2 linked regions of the Actinoalloteichus fjordicus genome follow. The protein of the gene in region 1 interacts with the protein of each later gene in a pairwise test. Links are inferred from orthologs where the notes say so. Each region holds a gene or a part of one and is shown in the gene's direction. Other genes may lie near its edges. The genes, in order: UA74_RS28390 and UA74_RS21070.

Region 1 (3,307 bases):
GCAGAACAGAGAACACCGCACGACAGAAATGGGGGAGGACGACAGTGAACGAGTCCACCTTAGAGATCGACCGGCTGAGCAAACGCTACGGCGAACTGGTCGCGCTGAACGAGATGACCTTCGAGGTCCGGTCCGGAGAGCTCTTCGGGTTCGTCGGCAGCAACGGTGCGGGCAAGACGACCACGATGCGCATCGCCATGGGGGTGCTCGCCACCGACTCCGGCGAGGTCCGCTGGCAGGGCCACGCCGTCGACTTCGACACCCGCCGCAAGATCGGCTACATGCCCTCCGAACGTGGGCTCTACCCGAAGATGAAGGTGCACGACCAGCTCGTGTACCTGGGTGAGCTGCACGGGATGGCCACGGCCGACGCACGTCGGGCCGCCGACGAGTGGACGGAGCGGCTCGGCCTCGCCGAACGCCGCAAGGACGAGGTGCAGAAGCTCAGCCTGGGCAATCAGCAGCGCGTGCAGCTCGCCGCCGCACTCGTCCACGACCCCGAGGTGCTCATCCTGGACGAGCCGTTCTCCGGGCTGGACCCGATGGCCGTCGACGTGATGAGCAGCGTGCTGCGCGAGAAGGCATCGGCAGGAGCGCCGGTGATCTTCTCCAGCCACCAGCTCGAACTCGTCGAGCGGTTCTGCGACCGCGTCGGCATCATCCGGTCGGGCGAGATGGTGGCCTGCGGCACCGTCGACGAGCTGCGCGGTGACGCGGCGCTGCGCATCCGGATCGACGTCCCCTCGGCGCAGCCGGGGTGGACCGACGCGATCTCGGGCGTGCGAGTCGTCGAGCAGACCGGCTCCGCCTACCTGGTCGAGCTGTCCCACGGCGTCGACGACCAGCAGCTGCTCGCCGCGGCGTTGGCGACCGGGCCGGTCCGCGAGTTCTCCCCCCACCGCCCCGCCCTCACCGAACTGTTCCGCAACGTCGTCAGTCAGGAGGTGGCGCAGTGAGCGCCCCGACTCCCTCCCGCAGCCGGGCGGTCAGCCCCACGAAGGCGATCATGCTGGTGGCCAAGCGGGAGATCGACACCCGACTGAAGTCGAAGAGCTTCGTGTTCGGCACGCTCGGCCTCGTCGCAGCCATCGCGCTCTACATCGCCATGATGACCTTCATCGGCGGCCGTGACAGCTCGACGTCCATCGGGCTCACCGGCGAGATGACCGCGATCTCGGCGGAGCTGTCCGCGTCGGGCGAGGCGCTCGGCGAGGACCTGGTCGTCACTGAGGTGCCCGACGCCGCCACCGGCGAGCAGCAGGTGCGCGACGAGGAGCTGGACGTCCTGGTCGGCGGCACTCCAGCCGAACCCCAGGTGACGGTGAAGACCGGCCTCCCCGACACCGTCGAGGTCCTGTTGTCCGGCATCGCCCAGCAGGCGGCGCTGAACGCCCAGCTGACCGCAGGCGGGCTCGATCCGGCGCAGGTCCAGCAGGAGGTCGCGGCGGCGGCGCAGGTCCAGATCACGCACCTCGACGAGGCCAACCCCCAGCAGGTCGAGCAGCTCTTCATCGGCATCGCGACCTGCTTCCTGCTCTACATGTCGATGATGATGTACGGCTCCTACGTGGCGCAGGGCGTCGTGGAGGAGAAGTCGAGCAGGGTCGTCGAGCTGCTGCTCGCCACCATCCGGCCCTACCAGCTGATGCTCGGCAAGGTCGTCGGCATCGGGGCGGTCGGGCTCGTACAGCTGCTGTCCATCGCGATCATCGGCGTCGGCGGCGCCGTGGCGGCGGGACTGCTGACGGTGCCGACGGCGGCGTTGAGCGCCGCGGTGTCCGGCCTGCTGTGGTACCTGCTCGGCTTCTTCCTGTTGGCCACCTTGGCGGCGGCCTCCGGGGCGCTGGTCTCCCGGCAGGAGGACGTGCAGTCGGTGATGATGCCGATGATGATGCTGGTCCTCATCCCGTTCATCCTGACCTTCACGCTGCTGGTCGGTGATCCGGAGAACGAGACGGGCGAATGGCTGTCGCTGCTGCCGTTCTTCTCGCCGTTCATGATGCCGGTCCGGATCGCGACCTCGGTGGTGCCGATCTGGCAGATCGGCGTGGCCGTCGTCCTCAGCCTCGTGGCGGCCGCGGTGCTGCTGGCGCTGGCGTCGCGGATCTACTCGAACGCCGTGCTGCGCACCGGCAGCCGGGTGAAGCTGAAGGACGCGCTGAGCAAGGCCTGATCCCACGCCGCAGACCGACTCGGCCCCGCTCTCGACTCGTGGAGCGGGGCCGAGTCCCGTCTCGGCAGCGGTCCGTCAGCGACCGCTGATCTCGCCGAAGCGGCGCAGCGCCTCCTGCCGTTCCTCGCCGTGATCGACCATCCGCTCCGGATAGTCGGCGGGCGCGTCCTCCCCTGCCTTCCACGGTTCGTGCACCGCCTTGCCTGCGATCCCCCGCAGTTCCGGGACGTGCCTGCGCACGTAGTCGCCGTCCGGGTCGAAGCGCCGCCCCTGTGTCACGGGGTTGAACACCCGGAAGTACGGCGCCGAGTCGGTGCCGCTGCCCGCGACCCACTGCCAGTTATGCTGATTCGACGCCAGGTCGCCGTCCACCAGCGCCGTCATGAAGTGCCGCGCACCCCACCACCAGGGCAGGTGCAGGTCCTTGACCAGGAAACTCGCCGCGACCATCCGCACCCGGTTGTGCATCCAGCCCTCGCGGGCCAGCTGTCGCATCCCGGCGTCGACGAAGGGGAAGCCGGTCCGTCCGGTTCGCCACCGTTCGAAGCGCTCGTCCGCGTCCGGACCCGTGTCGTAGGAGATCCGGTCGAAGCGCCGGTCGAGGTTCTGCCGCGCCGACTCCGGCTGATGCCACAGCACGTCGGCGAGGAAGTCCCGCCAAGCCAGTTCACGTCGGAAGGCCGTCGCGCCTTCTCCTCGATCGCCTGCCAGGTCGGCGAGCAGGGTGCGCGGGTGGACACAGCCCCAGTGCAGATAGGTCGAGAGCCTGCTGGTGCCGTCGGCCGAGGGCCGATCCCTGCCTTCCGCGTAGTCGGCGAGTCGCTCGTCGCGGAAGGACGCCCAGCGGTCCAGCCCGGCCCGCTCCCCCGCTGCGGGCAGTCGGACCTCGCCGAGGTCGTCGTCAGCGGGCACGGGCACCGCCGTCGGGCCGCCGCGAAGCGTGCCGGGGTCGATCCAGTCGATCGTCGAGGGATCACTCGCCGAGGGCTGCCGCCACCCGTGTTCACCCCAGGCCCGGCGGAACGGTGTGAAGACGCGATAGGGGGTGCCGTCCGGCTTGCGCACTCGGCCTGGCGAGACCGCGTAGGCGGTCCCGGTGCCGATCAGCTCCACGCCCTGTCCGGCAAGCCGTCG
Region 2 (3,986 bases), 1.7 Mb from region 1 along the record:
CCCTGTCGAGCAGCCGGTCGATCATGCCCGTCGCGGTGGCCAGGCTGACGCCGAGCTGATCCGCCAGGGCGTGCCCGGCGACGCCTCCCTCGATCGCCAGGCAGAGCAGCACCCGAAACTGCTGCATGGTGATCCCGCTGTCCAGCAGCGGATGCGATCTGACTCGGACGGCCCCCCGCATGAGGTCGTCGTGATGCCGTTCGACGGCGTCGATCAGCCGGTGCCGTTCCTCGTCGATCCGCACCGGGCGATCCTGCCCCATCGACCCGGTTCTCCACGAACTCCGGGGTGCGGGTAAATATTATGCGTGAAGCTAACTATTCACCCGTTCACCTCCTGATCATCACCCGACCGGAGGAACCACCCGTGACCTGGCTTGCTCGCCTCAGCCTGGCCAACCGAGCCCTGGTCGCACTGGCATCGGTGCTCATCCTGGGCTTCGGCGTCTTCGCGACCACCTCACTCAGACAAGAGCTCATCCCTTCGATGGAGATCCCGGTCGCCGCCGTGGTCGCCCCGTACCCCGGCGCCGCACCCCAGGTGGTGGAGGACCAGGTCACCGAACCGCTGGAGACGGCGGCGACCGGCGTCCGAGGCGTGGTCGGCACGTCGGCGACCAGCAGCGGCGGAATGTCGGTGGTCAACGTCGAACTGGAGTTCGGCACCGACCTGAGCGGCGCCCAAACCGATCTCCAGCAGGCGGTGAACCGGGTCGCGAACGGACTTCCCGACGCGGTCACGCCGACCGTCATGACCGGCAGCGTCGACGACCTGCCGGTGCTCCAGCTCTCGGCCGCCTCGGCCGCCGACGAGCAGGACGCCGCCGCGCTGCTGCGCGACGAGGTCGTCCCGCTGCTGGAGGGCGTCGCCGGAGTCCGCGAGGTGAGTCTCACCGGTGTGGCCGATCAGGTGGTCACCATCGACGTGGACTCCGCCGCCCTGGCCGCACAGGGCATCCCACTGCCGTCGGTCCTCCAGGCCCTGCAGGCGGCGGGCGCGAGCGTGCCCGCCGGGACGCTCACCCAGAACGGCGAGACCCTCTCGGTGTCCGTGGGCGCACCCGTCGACACGGTGGCCGATCTACCGGAGATCCGACTTCCGCTGACGGACGGCGGCTCCGCGCGGCTGGCCGACATCGCCGAGGTGACCAGCGCCCCTGCGGACGCCACCGGCTACTCGCGCACCGACGGGCTGCCCAGCATCGGCATCGGCGTGACCAAGACGCCAGAGGGCAACACCGTCGAGATCTCCGAGCAGGTCCGCGAGCTGCTTCCCGAGATCGAGCGGCTGCTCGGCGAGTCCGGTCAGGTCACGGTCGTCTTCGACCAGGCGCCGTTCATCGAGCAGTCGATCCATGACCTCACGGTCGAAGGGGCCCTCGGCCTCGTCTTCGCCATCGTGATCATCCTGCTGTTCCTGCTCTCCCTGCGTTCGACGCTGGTCACCGCGGTGTCCATCCCGATGTCGGTGCTCATCGCCCTGATCAGCCTCTACGTCACCGACTACTCGCTGAACATCCTCACCCTCGGCGCGCTCACGGCGGCCGTCGGGCGGGTGGTGGACGACTCGATCGTCGTCATCGAGAACATCAAACGACATCTCGGCTACGGCGAGCCCAAACGGCAGGCGATCCTCACCGCAGTCCGTGAGGTGGCAGGCGCCATCACCGCGTCGACCATCGCCACCGTCGCGGTGTTCCTGCCGATCGCGGTGGTCGGCGGCCAGGTCGGCGAGCTGTTCCGGCCCTTCGCCGTCACCGTGTCCGTCGCGCTGCTCGCCTCGCTGCTGGTCTCGCTGACGATCGTGCCGGTGCTGGCGTACTGGTTCCTCAAGGACCGCCGCGAGGCAGGCGAGGGCGAGCCCGACGAGGCGGCCATCCGGGAGAAGGAGGAGCGCAGCCCGCTCCAGCGCACCTACCTACCGGTGCTGCGTGGTGCGCTGGCGCATCCGGTCATCACCCTCGTCATCGCCGTCGGACTGCTCGGTGGCACGCTAGCCCTGGTGCCGCAGCTCCAGACCAACTTCCTCGGCGACAGCGGTCAGAACACCCTGTCGGTCCGGCAGGAGCTGCCCCCCGGCGCGAGCCTGGAGACCGCCGACGCGGCGGCCCGGCAGGTGGAGGACGTGCTGGCCGACACCGACTCGGTCGAGGGGTATCAGGCCTCGATCGGCTCGCAGGGCGGCATGGCCGCCTCCTTCGGCATGGGCGGGTCCTCGGGAACCACGACCTTCTCCGTGACCACCGACTCCGAAGCCGATCAGGCGGCGGTGCAGTCCGAGCTGCGGGAGCGGCTGGCCGAGCTGTCGGACGCGGGCGAGATCACCGTCGACGCGGGCGGCATGGGCTTCGGCGGAGCGAGCGGGCTGGCGGTGATCGTCAGCGGCGACGACGAGGCCGACCTGGCCGACACCGCGACCCGGGTGACGGAGCTGGTCGCCGACACTCCCGGCGCCACCGACGTCAGCAACAACCTCGCCGTGGAGGCGCCCTCGGTCGAGGTGACCGTCGACCGGGAGGCCGCCGCAGCCATCGGCATGGATGAGGCGACGGTGGGCCCGGTGGTGGCGGGCGCGATGCGCGGCACGCCTGCGGGGAACCTGACACTCGACGGCACCCGACAGGACATCGTGGTGCGCAGCGGGGCGGCGCCTGCCGACGTGGCGGCGCTGCGCGAGTTCCCGCTGGGCGGCGGACCCGCCGGAGCGATCACGCTGGGCGACATCGCCACCGTGGAGGAGGTTTCCGAGGCCACCAGCATCACCCGTCAGGACGGACAGCGGAGTGCGACGGTGACCGCGAGCCTCGCGGCGGAGGACCTGGGCAGCGTCAACACCGAGTTGCAGACCCGGATCGACGAGCTCGACGTGCCACCCGGCATCGAGGTAGCGATCGGTGGTGTGAGCGCCGATCAGGACGAGGCCTTCGCCGATCTGGGCCTGGCGCTGCTGCTGGCCGTCGCCATCGTCTACGTGGTGATGGTCGCGACGTTCCGCAGCCTGCTCCAGCCGCTGCTGCTGCTGGTGTCCATCCCGTTCGCCGCGACCGGCGCGCTGGGCCTGCTGGTGATCACGGGCACTCCGCTCGGCGTCCCCGCGCTGATCGGGATGCTGATGCTGATCGGCATCGTCGTCACCAACGCCATCGTGTTGATCGACCTGGTCAACCAGGTCCGTCAACAGGGCCGATCCGTCGCCGAGTCGATCATCGAGGGCTCGCGGCAACGACTGCGGCCGATCCTGATGACGGCGCTGGCGACGATCTGCGCGCTGGTGCCGATGTCCCTGGGCATCACCGGCGGCGGGGTGTTCATCTCGCAGCCGCTGGCGATCGTCGTCATCGGTGGTCTGTTCTCCTCGACGCTGCTGACGCTGGTGCTGGTCCCGGTGCTGTACTCGCTCACCGAGCGGGCCAGGGCCGCGATCGGCGGCCGGTCCCGCAGGAGCAGGACCGCCGCCGAGAGTGCGGCGAGCCCGTCGGCGGACTGAGCCGAGCCGAGCCGGGCCCGTCTGCTAGTCGTCGACCAGCGGGCGGGCCCGTCGTCATGTCTGGAGCAGGTCCACCAGGCCGCGTCACGGCCGGGCGGCAGGGGCTGGTCAGCGGCGAGAGGCCAGACCTGCCGGCCGGCCAGGTGCGAACACCTCGGCGCACGAGCACCTTGGGTGCACGGACCTCGATGCCGGATCTCCACGCCGGGGGCGTCGATGCCGGATGTCGGACGCCATTCGGACGGCTCCGAAGGCCCACCGCTCGGACCCGAGGCGCGGTCGTCGACCGGTCACCGGGCCCGTCGGCGATCAACCTCGACGATCTTTCCGCTCGTTAGACTGACACCTGTTCGACGGGGACTCGGCGCGGCGGGCTCGTCGCCGCGACTCCGAGTCACCGAAGACCGAGTCCGCCCGGCCGAACCGGTCGGCTGCACGTCCGACGACACCCGGCCCGCCCAGCCCCGGAGGACCCTCGTGATCACGCCCCGTCGCCGCAG

What was found.
Region 2: the proteins of UA74_RS28390 (region 1) and UA74_RS21070 interact in binary tests that used the Bacillus subtilis proteins (3 or more experiments, as listed by UniProt). The link is inferred for Actinoalloteichus fjordicus from one-to-one orthologs.

What each region holds. Positions count from the first base shown.
Region 1 is NZ_CP016076.1:6,646,523-6,649,829, forward strand. The notes cover bases 64-3,062. They hold UA74_RS28390 (ABC transporter permease), read left to right. Parts: upstream 64-952; coding sequence 953-2,173; downstream 2,174-3,062. Other genes in these bases: UA74_RS28385 (ABC transporter ATP-binding protein), read left to right, coding at 64-956; UA74_RS28395 (cryptochrome/photolyase family protein), read right to left, coding at 2,249-3,062. Also shown: UA74_RS28380 (hypothetical protein), read left to right, coding at 1-48; more of UA74_RS28385, read left to right, coding at 45-63; more of UA74_RS28395, read right to left, coding at 3,063-3,307.
Region 2 is NZ_CP016076.1:4,976,134-4,980,119, forward strand. The notes cover bases 9-3,686. They hold UA74_RS21070 (efflux RND transporter permease subunit), read left to right. Parts: upstream 9-366; coding sequence 367-3,486; downstream 3,487-3,686. Other genes in these bases: UA74_RS21065 (MarR family transcriptional regulator), read right to left, coding at 9-262. In the rest of the region: more of UA74_RS21065, read right to left, coding at 1-8; UA74_RS21075 (DUF4097 family beta strand repeat-containing protein), read left to right, coding at 3,964-3,986. UniProt on the Bacillus subtilis protein: Required for self-resistance to surfactin, an antimicrobial lipopeptide surfactant produced by B.subtilis. Also required for swarming motility.